4 regions of the Mesorhizobium sp. B1-1-8 genome follow, and region 1 is predicted to be linked to each of the others. Evidence: predicted binding sites of a transcription regulator. Region 1 holds the regulator's gene; each other region holds the start of a gene.
What was found. The regulator LexA, encoded in region 1, represses DNA repair genes until DNA is damaged. The targets are predictions, from matches to a motif close to TGTTCNNNNTGTGTTCNG.
Positions count from the first base shown of each region.

Region 2: a site for LexA is predicted at 2,403-2,420, ahead of FJ974_RS03185 (YifB family Mg chelatase-like AAA ATPase). Genes of this name have one in related genera too.
Region 3: a site for LexA is predicted at 1,810-1,827, ahead of FJ974_RS03025 (DNA recombination protein RmuC). Genes of this name have one in related genera too.
Region 4: a site for LexA is predicted at 1,964-1,981, ahead of FJ974_RS22550 (ATP-dependent helicase). Genes of this name have one in related genera too.

Region 1 is NZ_CP083956.1:3,587,157-3,591,344, reverse strand. It holds gene trpC (indole-3-glycerol phosphate synthase TrpC) at 1-171, shown strand, start outside; gene moaC (cyclic pyranopterin monophosphate synthase MoaC) at 174-653, shown strand; gene glp (gephyrin-like molybdotransferase Glp) at 654-1,859, shown strand; gene lexA (transcriptional repressor LexA) at 1,977-2,708, shown strand; gene FJ974_RS17400 (ComEC/Rec2 family competence protein) at 2,790-4,188, opposite strand, start outside.
Region 2 is NZ_CP083956.1:673,599-677,786, reverse strand. It holds gene FJ974_RS03190 (SMP-30/gluconolactonase/LRE family protein) at 1-596, opposite strand, end outside; gene FJ974_RS03185 (YifB family Mg chelatase-like AAA ATPase) at 774-2,306, opposite strand; gene FJ974_RS03180 (metal-dependent phosphohydrolase) at 2,593-3,480, shown strand; gene FJ974_RS03175 (cyclic nucleotide-gated potassium channel) at 3,477-4,188, opposite strand, start outside.
Region 3 is NZ_CP083956.1:641,194-645,381, reverse strand. It holds gene FJ974_RS03035 (cation diffusion facilitator family transporter) at 1-21, shown strand, start outside; gene FJ974_RS03030 (GFA family protein) at 57-461, shown strand; gene FJ974_RS03025 (DNA recombination protein RmuC) at 524-1,777, opposite strand; gene def (peptide deformylase) at 1,881-2,411, shown strand; gene fmt (methionyl-tRNA formyltransferase) at 2,417-3,352, shown strand; gene FJ974_RS03010 (GNAT family N-acetyltransferase) at 3,349-3,855, shown strand; gene truA (tRNA pseudouridine(38-40) synthase TruA) at 3,913-4,188, shown strand, end outside.
Region 4 is NZ_CP083956.1:4,573,623-4,577,810, reverse strand. It holds gene FJ974_RS22550 (ATP-dependent helicase) at 1-1,949, opposite strand, end outside; gene FJ974_RS22545 (hypothetical protein) at 2,195-2,362, opposite strand; gene FJ974_RS22540 (hypothetical protein) at 2,516-2,698, shown strand; gene FJ974_RS22535 (LysR substrate-binding domain-containing protein) at 3,096-4,064, opposite strand; gene FJ974_RS22530 (hypothetical protein) at 4,177-4,188, shown strand, end outside.

The DNA.
Region 1 (4,188 bases):
GATCGGCTGCTGGTCAGCGAGAGCGGCATCTTCACGCATGAGGATTGCCGGCGGCTGGAAGAGAGCAGGATAGGCACCTTCCTCGTCGGCGAGAGCCTGATGCGGCAACAGGATGTCGCGGCGGCAACGCAGCTCCTGCTCACGGGCCAGGCGCCGGCCGAGGCCGTTTGAAAATGGCCTCCCTCACCCATCTCGGCGCCAAGGGCGAGGCCAACATGGTCGACGTCGGCGACAAGGCCGAGACGACGCGCACGGCCATCGCCGAAGGCTTTGTCGCGATGCGGCCGGAAACGCTCGACATGATCCTTGCCGGCGACGCCAAGAAGGGCGATGTGCTGGGAACCGCGCGCATCGCCGGCATCATGGCGGCCAAGAAGGCCTATGAATTGATCCCGCTCTGCCACCCGCTGCTTCTGACCAAGGTTGCCGTCGACATCGAGCCGGATCGCGCACTACCAGGCCTCAAGGTCACTGCGCTCGCGCGCGTCACCGGCAAGACCGGCGTCGAGATGGAGGCGCTGACTGCCGCTTCGGTCGCCTGCTTAACCATCTACGACATGGCCAAGGCGGTGGACCGCGCCATGGTGATTTCCGGCATAAAACTGGTCGAGAAGACCGGCGGCAAGTCCGGCGACTATAAGGCGGGTTCTTAGATGGCGCTGGTTCCGGTCGCCGAGGCGCTCGAACGTCTGCTGGATGGTGCCACGGCACTGCCGGGCGAAAGCGTTCCGTTGGCCGATGCGGCTGGCCGTGCGCTGGCGGAACCGGTGGTGGCGCTCCGCACCCAGCCGCCCTTCAACGCCTCGGCCATGGACGGCTACGCCGTGCGGGCCGCGGATGTGGCATCGGTGCCGGTGCGGCTCTCGGTGATCGGCATGGCGCCGGCCGGGCGCGGCTATGACGGGTCCGTCGGCCGGGCGGAGGCGGTGCGCATCTTCACCGGCGCTCCCGTGCCGGAGGGCGCCGACACCATCGTCATCCAGGAGAATGTCCGCGATCTCGGCAATGGCCATGTCGAGGTGACCGAGCCGACGGCAAAAGACCGCAACATCCGCCGCCGCGGGCTGGATTTTTCGCAAGGCGACGTTCTGCTGGATAAGGGCCGCATACTCGATCCGGCAGCGCTATCGCTGGCCGCATCGGCCAACCATCCCACGCTGAACGTGGTGAGACGGCCGCTGGTCGCGATCGTCGCCACCGGCGACGAATTGCTGGCGCCGGGCAGTGAACCCGGGCCGGACCAGATCATCTCCTCCAATGCCTATGGCGTCGCAGCCGCCGCACAATCGGTCGGTGCCCGCGCTCTCGATCTCGGCATCGCCGCCGACCGCGAGCAGGATATAGCGGCGCTGGTCAAGAAAGCTGTCGCGGCAAAGGCCGACGTCATCGTCACGCTTGGTGGCGCCTCGGTCGGCGACCATGATCTGATCCACGACGTGCTGACCGGCGAAGGCATAAACCTCGACTTCTGGAAGATCGCCATGCGCCCCGGCAAACCTTTGATGTTTGGCCGGCTGGGCGATATCCGCTGCATCGGTCTGCCCGGCAATCCGGTGGCGAGCCTGGTCTGCTCGCAGCTGTTCCTGAAGCCGTTGCTGGCGCGACTCGGCGGCCGTAGTTTCCAGCAGGACATGCGCAGGGCGCGGCTGGCTGCTGCGATGCAGGCCAACGATCTGCGGCAGGATTATGTACGGGCCGTGGTACGCGAGGATGATCGCGCGCTGGTCGCGACGCCGTTCGGCATCCAGGATTCCTCGATGCTGAGAATGCTTGCCGACGCCAACGGCCTGATCGTGCGCGAGCCCTTCGCGCCGGCCGCGGAAGCTGGCGCCGAATGCAGCGTGCTGATGTTACGCTGAACAAAACGTCAACACATTCACTAAACTTTAAACGGTTGCCGAACACAACTGGAACAGATAGTGTTTGTTCTGGGTTTGTTTTTCTGATTCTGGTTTCAGAGACCCGTGGGGGCCGCCATGCTGACGCGCAAACAACATGAACTCTTGATGTTCATCCACGAACGGCTGAAGGAAAGCGGCATTCCGCCGTCTTTCGACGAGATGAAGGAAGCACTTGACCTTGCGTCGAAGTCGGGCATTCACCGCCTGATCACGGCGCTGGAAGAGCGTGGCTTCATTCGCCGGCTGCCGAACCGGGCTCGCGCGCTCGAAGTGCTGCGCCTGCCCGATTCGATCGCGCCCGGCCTCAACGCGGCGAGGAAGTTTTCGCCGAGCGTCATCCAAGGCGGACAGGGCAATATCGGCCGGCAGATCAAGCCCGCAGCGCCCTCGCGCACGCCCGCGCCCAGCAATGACGATGCGGTGCCGGCGGTGTCCATTCCGGTGATGGGCCGTATCGCCGCCGGTGTGCCGATCGACGCCATCCAGCATCAGACGCATTCGATCTCGGTGCCGCCGGACATGATCTCGGGCGGCGAGCATTATGCGCTCGAGGTCAAGGGCGACTCGATGATCGAGGCCGGCATCTTCGATGGCGACACCGTCATCATCCGCAACGCCGACACCGCCAGCCCCGGCGAGATCGTGGTGGCGCTGGTCGACGAGGAGGAAGCGACGCTGAAGCGCTTCCGCCGCAAGGGCGCCTCGATCGCGCTGGAAGCCGCCAACCCGGCCTATGAGACCCGCATCTTCGGGCCGGATCGCGTCAAGGTTCAGGGCAAGCTCGTCGGGCTGATCCGCCGCTATTGAGCAATTCCAGGAAAAGTGCGCAGCGGTTTTCCGTCCGGAATTGCGGGAAAACGAAACACCAGTAGCGGTTTGGACAAACCGCTACTGAGCTGGCTCAGACTTGGCTTCTGGTTTCTCGGGACGTTTATAGGGTGGCAGGCCCCTCGCCTCGCGTGAATATCGCCGCTGCTCATGCCAGGGGCGGTAAGGCTTTTCGACCGAGTAGCGGATCGTCGCTTGCGCCGTTGCCGATTGCGGGTCGAAGAAGACGGCGGCGCTGCCATCGCGCGCAAGCTGCCGTTTGGTGACGACGAGGACGCGCGGATCGCGGCAGGGATTGTAGGCCGTGACGTCGTTGATGACGATGAGATCGGCAAAGCCGCAGGCCGGGCGCGCGCTGTTACGGTCTTCGGCGAGCGCGACGATGGCGCCCGAAGGATGCCGGGCGATGCAGAGGTCGCCGGTGCAATAGAAAGGCGAGCCCGGCGGCAAGTCGACGGGGTCGGCGATGTCCAGCGCGCCCTTCGCGAACGTTTCGGGCGGCACAATTTCCTCGGCTTGCAGCGCGCGCTTCCAATTGTCGGTGGTGAATTCGTTCGAGCGTGCGCGGTTGATGGCGAGTTCGCCGCCGCCGATCGGCATCGCCACCAGATGCGCATCCTCGGAGATCAGGACGTCCGGCGTGCGAACGTGCGGGATCGCAAGCAGGCCAGCGAGCGCGAAAGGAATCGCGAACAGCCTGAGCCACGTGGTCGCCATCGTTGCGATGACGAGCGCGACCGTCGCCAGCAGCACCGACTGGATCGAGATCAGCCCGACGGCATCGACCGGCGAGCGCTCCGAAATCCACGCCGAGATCGCGACCATCGCCGTCAGGCCCTTTCCCATCACGTAGAGGAATGGGCCATCGAAGCCGAAAGGCATGGCCAGCGCGCTCAGGACGGCAAACGGCATGACGATCAGCGAGACGATCGGCATGACCGCAAGGTTCGCGACAACGCTGAGTGGCGACACCCGCTGGAAATGCCAGATGGCAAACAGCACCGTCGCGCTGCCGGCGATGAGCGACGTCAGGGCGGCGCCACCAATTCCAACCGCCAGCTTTCGCGACCAGAACCGGAGGAACGACAGCTTTGCCGGCGGTGCTGTTGTTTTACCGGCGCGATAGTCGGCAAAGCCGGCATAGGCGCCGACAAGGGCGGCCGTGGCGGCAAACGACATCTGGAAACTTGGACCGACCACCTCATGCGGCGACACCAGGATGACGGCAATCGCCGAGATCGCCAGATTGCGCATGGTCAGCGCCGCGCGATCGAAGAGCACTGCAACCAGCATCACCGCCAGCATGATAAAGCTTCGCTCGGCGGCGACCACGATGCCGGAGATGACGAGGTAGGCCGCGATCGACGCAAGCGCGATGGCCGCGGCGTATTTCTTGACCGGCCGGCGCGATGAGAAATCCGGAAACAGCGCGAAGGCGCCGCGCAGCAGAAGCATGATC
Region 2 (4,188 bases), 2.8 Mb from region 1:
CGGTCGGACAGCGAACCATCGTCACCGATGCTGAACTGGATCAGCCGGTTGGCCTCGGACTCGTTGACGTAGAGGGTTTTCCCGTCCGCCGAGACAACCAGCCCGTTGGCGTAATGGATGTCTTTCGCGACGACCTTGATCGTGCCGTCCGCGGCGACATGAACGACCTTTCCGACGATGGGATCGGTCTCCCAGGGTCCGGACAGGCTCACATAAGCGCCGCCGTGCTTGTCCAAAGCGATATCGTTGGGACCGAGAAGCTTGTTGCCCTCGTCGTCCTTGTCGATCGTCAGCTTGGTCTTGCCCGCGGCATCGGTGAGGATGATGGTGCCGATGTCGTAGCCGGCGATGATGAAGCCGTCGCCGAACCGCTGCACGGAATTGGCGCCCGAATCCTTCTGAGACCACAGCTGGGTGAGCGCCTTGCCGTCCCATTTGTCGATTTCCCCGGCGCCATACTGGGCGAAGTAGAGGATACCGTTTTCGACGAACGGGCCCTCGGGAAATTTTGCATCGGCATCGATGACCTTGATGTCGGCGGCCTGGGCGGAGCCCATGCCGACAACGAGCGAAAAAATTGCGATGGATAGCTTCATGTCTCTTCCCCTGATTGAGATCGGTTGTTTGGCATCGATCTTCTTCGGCCGGCCTTCTGGCGCCGTTCGCGCTTGCCTCGCACGTCTGCCGCCGGGCCGGGCTGTTCCGCTGACCCTATGCTTGACCTGGTCCGGTGTACAGGGAGGCGGCCCTTGTGAGAAGGACAGCGAACGATCCTACGCCGCCTGCGCCACGCGCTCCGCACTCATCCGGTAGGAAATCGCTTCGGCCAGATGGATGCGGCCGACCGTCTCGCTGGCGTCGAGGTCGGCCAGCGTGCGCGCCACTTTCAGCACGCGATGATAGGCCCGCGCCGAAAAGCCGAGCTTCTCGCTGGCGTCCCTGAGCAGGGTCAGCCCCGCGGCATCGGGTTTGGCGATGTCCTCGATCACTGACGGCGAACAATGCGCATTGGTGGTGGCGCTGGTCACGCCGAGCCGCTCGAAGCGCTCGCGCTGGATGATGCGGGCACGCGCCACGCGCTCAGCCACCGCAGCACTCGTCTCCGCCCTGTCGGGCCTGATCAGGTCGTTGGCCGAGACCGCCGGCACCTCGATCCGAAGATCGATGCGGTCGAGCAGCGGGCCGGATATGCGCGCCTGGTAATCGGTGCGGCAGCGCTCGCCGCGCAGGCAGCGATAGCCCGGCTCGCCCGACATGCCGCAGCGGCACGGGTTCATCGCCGCCACCAGCTGGATGCGCGCCGGATAGGTGACGCGATAATTGACCCGCGCGATCATGCAGTCGCCGGTCTCCAGCGGCTGGCGCAGCGCGTCGAGCACCTGCGGCGTGAATTCGGGAAATTCATCGAGGAAAAGCACGCCGTGATGCGCAAGCGACACTTCGCCCGGCCGCGCCCTCATGCCGCCGCCGACCATCGCCGCCATCGAGACCGAATGATGCGGGGCGCGGAACGGTCGCCGGTCTGTCAGCTTGCCTTCGCCGAGCTCGCCCGCAACCGAAGCGATCATCGAGACTTCGAGCAGCTCCTTCGGCGCCAGCGGCGGCAGGATCGACGGCAGCCGCTGCGCCAGCATCGATTTTCCGGATCCGGGCGGCCCGACCATCATCAGATTGTGCCCGCCTGCGGCCGCCACCTCCAGCGTCCGCTTGGCGCTTTCCTGGCCCTTGATGTCGGCAAGATCCGGCAGGTCGCGCGCCGCAAGCTGGATGCCGGCCTCGGGGCGCGACAGCACCTGCGTGCCGCGGAAATGGTTGGCGATGGCGATCAGGCTGCGCGGCGCCAGGATATCGAAATCCTTGCCGGCCCAGGCTGCCTCCGGCCCGCAGCCGAACGGGCAGATCAGGCCCTTATTCTCCGCATTGGCGCCGATCGCCGCCGGCAGCGCGCCGGCCACCGCCGCGATGGTGCCGTCGAGCGAGAGTTCGCCGAGCACCACATAGCCGGCCAGCATGTCGCCCGGGATGGCGCCGAGCGCCGCCATCAGGCCAAGCGCGATCGGCAGGTCGTAATGGCTGCCTTCCTTGGGGAGATCCGCCGGGGCCAGATTGACCGTCACCTTCTTCGACGGCATCGACAGGCCGGACGCATGCAGCGCCGCCTGCACCCGCTCGCGGCTCTCGGCCACCGCCTTGTCCGGCAGGCCGACGATGTGCATGCCGATCTTGCCCGGCGCGATCATCACCTGGACATCGACCGGCACGGCCTCGATGCCCTGGAAAGCGACCGTGCGAACCCGCGCCACCATTTTGTCTCAAGCCCCCGGATACCGGCTCGCATGCGGCCCTGCGATCATGGCGCGTGCGAGGTCAAAGCCAGACAACCACAGATTTTCGCTTTGGGCAAGAACATTACAGGAACATTTGCCGCAAAGGATCGTCGGCCACGCGCTTTGCCTCGACACAATCCCGGAGCACGCCGGCAATGGCGGCGCCGCAAACGCGGCACCTCGCGCACGCAATGCTGGAACCGTGCTACGGTGTCCGCCGCGCGGTGCGACTTGTCATGCCTCAAAGCGGTCAGGAACGATTGTCATGCTCAATCCAATCTCCATCATGGCCAACCGGCTCGGCGACTATCTGTCAGAACTCTATCTCCAGTATTTCTCGCATCGCCATCCGGAATATGCGAGCTACATGGGCGGGGCGGCTCGCCTTGTCCTGGAGCGCATCGGCAGTTCGAACGCGCTCTATCACAACATCGAGCATACGATGATGGTTACGCTCGCTGGCCAGCAGATAATCCGCGGCCGGCTGCTTTCGGAAGCCCTGACCCCCGATGACTGGCTGCATTATACCTGCGCGCTGCTCGTCCACGACATTGGCATGGTGCACGGCGTGTGCGAGGGCGACACCGAGGAAAGCTTCGTCATCAACGAGGCCGGCGACCGCTACACGCCACCGCGCGGCGCCTCCGACGCCGTGCTTGCGCCCTATCATATCGACCGTGCCAAGATGTATGCGCGCCAGCGTTTTGCCTCCTCGAAGTTCATCGACGAGGAGCGCATTGTCGAGGCGATCGAGATGACGCGCTTTCCGGTACCGAACGATCCGGCCTACCGGGTCACCAACACCGAGCCGGCGCTGGTCAGGGCCGCGGACCTGATCGGCCAGCTCGCCGATCCCTTCTACCACCGCAAGCTGACGGCGCTGTTTGCCGAGTTCTCCGAGATCGGGACGGCGGAAAAGCTCGGCTGTAGGACTGCCGCCGATCTCGGTGCGATCTTCACCGATTTCTTCACGCTGCAGGTCGAGCCCTATATCGGCGACGCGATCCGCTATCTGGAGCTGACGACGGAAGGCAAGCAGTGGATCGCAAACCTCCATAGCAACCTCTTCCAGTCCGGGCATCGTCCGGCCAAGATCGGGCCGTTCCCGGGCGTATCGCAGCCGACTTCGGGGAGCCTTTCGGTGGTAACTTAAGGGCCAGAGGTTGTTTCCTTTTTTCCGCCCGTCGCCGCGGCGCGGCGCCGTTCGAGCGCGGTCTTGCGGATGATTTCCGCGATTTCCGGGCTGCTGCTGCACAGCATCTGGAAATCCACCGCGTGCAGCGACAGGAGTGAGACCACCGTTGCGGCGCTGACGGTCGCCGCACGCGGTTCGCCGCTGATCAGCGCCATCTCGCCGAAGAAGGCGCCGGGGCCAAGCTCCACCGGGTTCGGCGTCGCGACGCTGACGCGCCCCTCAACGACGAAGAACATCTGATCACCGCGCTCGCCAATGCGGCAGATCACGGCGCCCGCCGGCAGGATGCGAGGTCTTAACGCGCGCACGATCTCGACCAGCACGGCCGGGCCGAGCTTCTGAAACAACGGCACGCCGGCGACCAATTGCCAATTACGGACGAAATCCCCGCGACGGACTTCTTGATAGAAGCCGGTGGCAAGAATGCCAGCCCAGAGCGCGAAGATGCCGATGCCGCTCATCATGACCGCCCCGGCAAGGACGCGGCCGGCGAAGCTTTGCGGAATGGCGTCGCCATAGCCGGTGGTGGACAGCGTCACCACCGCCCACCACATCGCCTGGGGGATGCTGCCGAACTTTTCCGGCTGAATGTCGCGCTCGATGACATAGGCCGCGAGCGCGACGGCGAACAGAACGACGCCGAACAGCGTGGTGACGCCGATCAGG
Region 3 (4,188 bases), 2.7 Mb from region 1:
GAAGCTTCCGAAGAGGGCTAGGCTCAATGCAGCGAACCCGCAAGGAGGAAAGGCTAATGAAGATCGACGGCGGCTGCCATTGCGGCGCCATCACCTATGAGGCTGAGGTCGATCCTGAAAAGACCTCGATCTGCCACTGCACCGATTGCCAGAAATTGACCGGCACGGCCTTTCGGGTGACGGTCCCTGCGCCCGAAGATCACTACCGGATTACCAAGGGCACGCCCAAGATCTATATCAAGACCGGATCGAGCGGCGCCAAGCGGGCCCAGGCCTTTTGCGCCGACTGCGGCTCGCATCTTTATGCGACATCGGTCGGCGACGGCCCGAAAATCTATGGCATCCGGGTTGGTACGACGAGTCAGCGCGAAGAGCTGGTTCCGAGAAAACAGATCTGGCATCGCTCGGCGCTTCACTGGCTGCCGGAAATCGAAGGCACCACGATCATCGAGGGCCAGTAAGCGGAAACCGGTCTAAATTCCGGACGGAAAACCGCGATGCACTTTTCCTGGAATTGCTTTGCTTAGTCGTCGCCTTCGACGACGCGCAGTCGCAACTGGCCTGTCTTGGAGTCCGCCACCCGCACGCCGGCCTCGGCCCTGGCCGGAGCACCATGCGGCGGCTCGGTCTCGCCTTCGGCGAATTCCAGCGCCTCGATTTTCTGGCCGCGCTTGGTCACCTTCGACGTCGAGACGAGGATGTCGTCGATGTCCTTGGCCGACTGGGTAAAATGCGTCTGCAGCCGGCGCACCCGCTCATCGACGCGCGCCACGTCCTCCATCAGCCGGATGACCTCGCCCTGGATCAGATGCGCCTGCTCGCGCATGCGCGCATCCTTCAGGATCGCCTGGATGACCTGGATCGACAGCATCAGCAGCGACGGCGAGACGATGACGACCCGCGCCCGATGCGCCTTCTGCACCACCGCCTCGAAATTCTCGTGGATTTCGGCGAACACCGATTCCGACGGCACGAACATGAAGGCGGTGTCCTGCGTCTCGCCCCGGATCAGGTATTTTTCCGCGATATCGCGGACATGCACCTCGATGTCGCGCCGGAAAGCCTGTGCGGCCGCCTTCTGCATGTCGGCGCCTTCGGCGGCGCGGATGGCATTCCAGGCTTCCAGCGGGAACTTGGCGTCGATGGCAAGCGAAGGCGCGCCATTCGGCATCCGCACCAGGCAATCCGGCCGGCTGCCGTTCGACAGGCTTGCCTGGAACTCATAGGCGCCGTGCGGCAGGCCGTCGGCGATAATCGCCTCCATGCGCGACTGGCCGAAGGCGCCGCGCGTCTGCTTGTTGGACAGGATCGCCTGCAATTGCACGACTTGGCCGGCCAGCGACTGGATATTGCCCTGCGCGGTATCGATCACCGCCAGCCGCTCCTGCAGCTTGGCGAGGCTCTCATGCGTCGATTTGGTCTGCTCGGTCATGGTCTGGCCGAGGCGGCCGGTCATGGCGTCGAGCCGCTGGCCGAGCGACTGGGTGAGCTCGGCCTGCCTGGCGCCGAACACTTCGGCGATCGCGCCCATGCGGCCTTGCATCTCCGCCTGCGACTGCAGGATGTCGGCCATCCGCGCCTCGGTGTCGCGCGCACGGTCGGCGGCTTCCGCCGCGGCCGCCGCGCGCGCCTTGGCCGCGCGCCACAGCGCAACGACGAGGGCCAGAAACAGCGCAAGCAAAAGGATCGCGCCGAAAGCCAGCGCCTGGCCGAGGGTGATGGTGGTCGCGCCGAGCCGCGCCACCGGCTCTGAAAAGATGGAGGTCATGTCATTCATGACGACAGCATAGCCGATTCGTTGGGCTGGCACAGATCAAAACGTGAACAACTCAAAGATCCCCCGGTTGACGCTTTTCCGCCTAGGTCTTACGTGAGACGCCATGTCGATCAAGCCGCTCATCATCCTTCCCGATCCCGTCCTGCGCCAGGTTTCCAAACCGGTCGAGCGCGTCGACGCGCCGTTGCGCAAGCTGGCCGACGACATGCTGGAGACCATGTATGACGCCCCCGGCATCGGGCTGGCGGCGATTCAGATCGGCGAGCCGTTGCGGATGCTGGTCATCGACCTTGCCAAGGAAGGCGAGACGCCGGCTCCGCATGTCTTCATCAACCCTGAAATCCTCGAAAGCGCCGACCAGCGCTCGGTCTACGAGGAAGGCTGCCTGTCGATCCCCGACTATTATGCCGAGGTCGAGCGCCCCGCCGCCGTGCGGGTGAAATATCTCGACCGCGACGGCAAATTGCAGGAAATCGAGGCCGAAGGCCTGATGGCAACTTGCCTGCAGCACGAGATCGATCATCTCAACGGCGTGCTGTTCATCGACCACATTTCGAAGCTGAAGCGCGATATGGTGGTGAAGAAGTTCAAGAAGCTCGCCAGGGACAAGGCGCCGGGCAGGATGGTGGGTTAGGGGTCATGCCCCTCCGCATCATCTTCATGGGCACGCCGGATTTTTCCGTGCCGACGCTGCGCGCCATCGCCGAAGCCGGCCATGACATCGCCGCCGTCTACACCCAGCCGCCGCGCGCCGCCGGCCGGCGCGGGCTGGAATTGACGCCCTCGCCGGTGCAGCGCGAGGCGGAGCGCCTGGGCCTTGAGGTGCGGACGCCGACATCACTCAGGAGCGAGGCCGAGCAGCAGGCCTTTGCCGCCTTGCACGCCGATGTCGCCGTTGTCGTCGCCTATGGTCTGCTTTTGCCGAGACCTGTTCTGGAGGCGACCAGGCTTGGTTGCCTCAACGGCCATGCTTCGCTTTTGCCGCGCTGGCGCGGCGCCGCCCCCATCCAGCGAGCCATCATGGCCGGCGATGCCGAGACCGGCATGATGGTGATGCGCATGGAAGAGGGTTTGGACACCGGGCCGGTGGCATTGGTTGAAAAATGCGCCATCGGACCCGACATGACCGCCGGCGAATTGCATGACCGCCTGATGGCGATCGGCGCATCGCTGATGGTGGAAGCGCTTACGCAGTTGGGGATAAATTGTCTGACATTTACCCCGCAGGCGACGACGGGGGTGACCTACGCCCGCAAAATCGATAAATCGGAGACGCGCGTGGACTGGACTAGGCCTGCCGGCGAAGTCCACAATCACATTCGCGGCCTCTCACCCTTTCCAGGCGCGTGGAGCGAGGTCGAAATTGGTGGCCGCATGGAGCGGCTGAAACTGCTTCGCACGACGCTCTCCAATGGCGTCGGCGAGTCGGGAGGAATTCTCGATGACCGGCTGACGGTCGCCTGCGGATCAGGCGCGGTTCGGCTGGTCGAAGTTCAACGGGCGGGCGGAAAGCCCGCCGCTGCGCAGGAGTTTCTGCGCGGGGCCAAGATCGAAAAAGGAATGAAACTCAAATGAGCATGATGTCGATACGCGCGGCGACGCCGCGGGACCGCGAGGCGATCCGCCTCGTCGAGGAACATGCCTTCGGCCAGCATACGGAGGCCGGTCTGGTCGACGCGCTGGTCACCGGCGGCGACGCCGTCGTCGAACTGGTTGCGGAAGAAGACGGCCAGGTCGTCGGCCATATCCTGTTTTCGCGGCTGTTCGTCCAGAACGGCGGCAGGCGCTTCGCCGCTGTGGCGCTGGCGCCGCTGGCGGTCGAGCCGTCCTTCCATGGCAGCGGCATCGGCGGCGCGCTGATCCGCGAGGCGCATATCCGCCTCAAGGATGCCGGCGAGACGCTGGCCGTGGTGCTGGGCGATCCGGCCTATTACGGCCGCTTCGGCTACAGCCATGCCCGCGCCGAGAAATTCGAGAGCGAGTATCAGGGCGAAGCGCTGCAGGCGCTGGCCTGGGGCGATGCGCCAGAGGCCGGCAAGCTGGTCTACGCTTCGGCCTTCACCGCGCTTGCAGCATAGGCATGACCCCGAACCGGAAACGCGGCGTCTCGTCTCGAGTGCAGATCGCTCGCTGAGATGCCGCGTTTTCGTCTCGACATCGAGTATGACGGCAGCCAATTCGCCGGCTGGCAGCACCAGGCGGACCAGCCGTCGGTGCAGCAGGCGATCGAGCAGGCGATCGAAAAGTTCTGCGGCCAAGAGGTGAGGCTCCGCGCCGCCGGCCGCACCGATGCCGGCGTGCATGCCACCGCGCAGGTTGCGCATGTCGATCTTGCCGGGACCTGGTCGGGCAACAAGGTCCGCGACGCCGTCAATGCCCATCTGCAGGGGGCCGGCAACCGCATCGCCATC
Region 4 (4,188 bases), 990 kb from region 1:
CGCGAGGCATAGACATGGCGGTCTCCGCGCGCCGCCTGATTGTGTGGGTAAAAGCGCTGCGGCACCACCAGGTGCAAGCTGTCCCTGGCCCGCGTCATAGCCACATAGAGCAGCCGGCGCTCCTCCTCGATGTCTTCCTTGGTGCCGACGCCGAGATCGGCCGGGATGCAGCCGTCGACGCTGTTGAGCACAAGCACGTTCTTCCACTCCTGGCCCTTGGCCGAATGGATGGTCGACAGGATCAGGTAATCCTCGTCGCGATGCGGCGGGCCGGCCTGGTCGCTGGTGGCATCCGGCGGATCGAGCGTCAGCTCGGTCAGGAAACGCTCGCGCGACGGATAGCCGGACGCGATCTGCTCGAGCTGCAAAAGGTCGGCTCGCCGTGTGATCGCGTCCTCATGCATGCGTTCCAGATGCGGCTCGTACCAGAGCCTGATCCGTTCAAGATCGGCCGGCCACTTGGCGGCGACGCGCAGGTCGGCATAGAGATCGAGGAAAACCGGCCAGTCTTGCGCGGCGCGCTGCGGCGGCCGGTAGCGGGCAAGGCCCATCGCCTCATCAAGCGAAGTCGCCATCGCCTCGACGATCTGCGAGGCGGCGGAAGGGCCGATGCCCGGCATCAGCTGCAGCACGCGAAAACCGGCGACACGGTCGCGCGGGTTCTCGGCAAAGCGCAGCATCGCCAGCATGTCCTTGACATGGGCGGCGTCGAGGAATTTCAGCCCGCCGAACTTGACGAAGGGAATGTTGCGGCGCGTTAGCTCCACCTCCAGCGGCCCGCTGTGGTGCGAGGCGCGGAACAGCACCGCCTGCGCCTTCAGCGCCGTGCCGGCCTCGCGCTCGGCCAGGATCTGGTCGCAGACATAGTTGGCCTGCTCGGCCTCGTCGCGCACGCTGACCAGCTGCGGCTTGTGCGAGGACCGGCGCTCGGTCCACAGGTTCTTGGTGAAGCGCTCCGAAGCCTCGCCTATCACCGCATTGGCGGCGGCAAGGATCGTCTCGGTCGAGCGGTAGTTGCGCTCCAGCATGATGATTTCGGCTGGCCTTGCGAACTGTTTCGGGAAATCGAGGATGTTGCGCACTTCCGCGGCGCGGAACGAATAGATCGACTGCGCGTCGTCGCCAACCACTGTCAGCCCGGCGCCATCCGGCTTCAGCGCCAAAAGGATCGAGGCCTGCAGCCGGTTGGTGTCCTGGTATTCGTCGACGAGCACATGGTCGAAGCGCGAGCCGAGATGCGCGGCGATCTCCGGCTCGGCCGCCATCTGCGCCCAGTAGAGCAGCAGGTCGTCGTAATCGAGCACGTTCTGCGCCTGCTTGGCCTCGACATAACGGGCGAACAGCTCCTTCAGCTGTTCCGCCCATGCCGCGCACCAGGGAAAGGCCGCGCCCAGCACTTCGCCCAGCGGCGCCTGCGCGTTGACCGCGCGCGAATAGATCTGCAGGCAGGTGCCCTTGGTGGGAAAACGGCTTTCGGTCTTGGAAAAACCCAGCTCGTGCCGGGCAAGGTTCATCAGGTCGGCGGAATCCTCGCGGTCGTAGATGGTGAAGGCGGGGTCGAGACCGATCTGCTCGGCATAGTCGCGCAAAAGCCTGGCGCCGATACCGTGAAAGGTGCCGGCCCAGGCGAGCGCGTCGGCGATGATGGCCGCGTCGCGCCCCAGCACCTCGCCGGCGATGCGCTCGACGCGCTTGGCCATCTCGGCGGCGGCACGGCGCGAGAAGGTCATCAAAAGGATGCGGCGCGGATCGGCGCCCTTGACGATGAGATGCGCCACGCGATGCGCCAGAGTGCTGGTCTTGCCCGAACCGGCGCCGGCGATGACCAGCAAGGGCGCTGCCACCTTGCCGTCGCCATGCATGACCGCCAGCCGCTGCTCGTCATTCAGCCTGGCGAGATAGGCGGGAGCGGATGCTTCGAAGGACGAATCACGGGCAGCGAGGTTCATTGCCCATCAAGCATCGTTTCCGCTTTGTTCGCAACGGTTTCGCAACGCCTTTTCTCGCCCCGCAAAGCGGGGGAGAGGTGGCCGTGAAACGGCCGGAGAGGGGCTGGCGCCAGTGGCTGGAAATGGCTGTTTTCAGGCTAAATTCCTTGAATGTGTGCGCCAATCCCCCTCTCCGTCTCGGCTTCGCCGAGCCACCTCTCCCCACCTTCGTACGACCTTCGTGGGGGCGAGAAAACCTGCGTCTGCTACCGCTTCGGCTCCACTCCCATCGCCGCCGACTGGCGGCGCAGCGACCGCCGTTCATCTCCAGGCATGGCCAGCGGCCTGACGTCGCCGGGAATCTCCTCGTAGATCCTCATGGCGACGCGGTACGCGGTGTAGGCGAACAGGCCGACAAGCAGCAGACGGAACATGGCAAAGCTCCTCTTTGCCGGTCAAACCGGCGAGGGGCCGGGTTTGTTCCCGGGACCGGCATGCAGGTGCCCCTTCAGCCGGCCGCGCACGCAACCAAACCGGGCCGCGCTTCGTTTGCCCTCGATGAAAGGGGCGAACGAGAGGAGGTCGTCATGATGAAGCTTCCGATGCTGCTGGCCGTTGCGGCAGGGCTCACGCTCGCTGCCTGCGACAACAGCGTGCCGCCAACCAAGGCGCCGGGCGGCACCGTTGACCAGAACCCGCAGGTCGACAAGAACCCGGTGCCGAAATCGACGACGGGCGGCGATCAGCCCGGAACGCCGCCGAAGCAGTAACGCTTTCGGCTGGAACCCCCCGGGCTAGCCGAGATCAGGGTTGCTCAGTACAAGCTTCCAAGCCGCGCTGGCCTTTGAAAGAAGAAGGCCGGCGCTGCTTGGGAGGAAGCTGGAGCGCCGGCCAAGCGGGTACTCAGGCCCGCCGCACAAAGGACCATAACCGAGTCTTGCCGTTGCGTCATGACGGCGTTTTGAACAACCGCACGAAATCCACCAGAAAAAACCGGAAATTCTGCAAGGTTCGGCGATCGCCTGTTAACCCATGTTAAGTCCTGTTGTCCGTTGGACCTGCGCATCTCAAGCAAGACGAAAAAGCTTCTTGCAAGCGCTCCCGTTTTCGCTTTGCGGCCTACGGCGCTGACCAAAATCCAGGCAGTGCATCCTATCGAACGTGGCCTCAGGCCATCGCCGAGCGCTTTACCGGCATGCCGGCGATCTCCAGATCCAGCTGGCGCTGGGTCAACGCCGCCTCGGTCAGGATCCACTGCTTGAACAGCTCCACCTTGCGCGCGCCGAGCGTCTTGATCGGGTGTACGAAATACCAGCCGGCGGTGTTGGGGTGGTGGACGGCGAACGGCGCCACCAGCCGCTCGGCGCGGATGTCGCTTGCCATATAGGCACGGTTGGCCACCGCGAAGCCCATGCCTGAATTGGCCGCTTCGTAGGACATCATGCAGGAATCGAAATAGATGCTTTTCGTCTCGCCGAGCACGAAGCTGGCGCCGGCAAAGCCCAGCCACGACTGCCAGTTCTGGGTGCAGGTGTCGGAGTGGAGCAGGGTGAAATGCCTCAGATCCTCCGGCGTCACCCTGGACAGCGGCGTGTCGCCCAGCACTTCGTGGAACAGCTTGCGGCTGCACACCGGCGTCAGATCTTCCTTGAACAGAAGCTCCGAACTGAGGCCGGGGAAATTGCCGTCGCCATAACGGATCTCGAGATCGTATTCGCAAGCCGACAATTCATGCGTGGCATAGGAGGTCGACACCCGCATCTCGATGTCGGGATAACGCTGCTGGAAGACCGACAGACGCGGAAACAGCCAGCGCGCCGCGAATGTCGGCAGCACGCAGATCTTCAAGACATGCGCCTGCGACTGGCCGGTGGCCTCCATGCTCGCCGCCACGATGCGCTCCAGCGCCTCGCGCACCCGGGCCACATAGGTCTCGCCCTCCGGCGTCAGCGACACCGCATTGCCGCCGCGCTGGAAGATTTTGAAGCGCAGCTGGTCCTCCAGGCTCTTCACCCGCTGGCTGACGGCGGAAGCGGTGATGAACTGCTCTTCGCCGGCGCGCGTGAAATTACGGTGCCGGGCGGCACTCTCGACAATTTTGAGCGAGTTCAGGTTGACCTGACTGAGCAGACGCACCGGGTTTCGACCTTAAGCTGACCTTACGCTAGCACCAGCATTCCTAAATTTACAAGGGGTAGCTAATTAATCGACTGTTTACCAAGTGTTGCCCCCATCTCGGAGAAGTAGAATGAACGCCCAT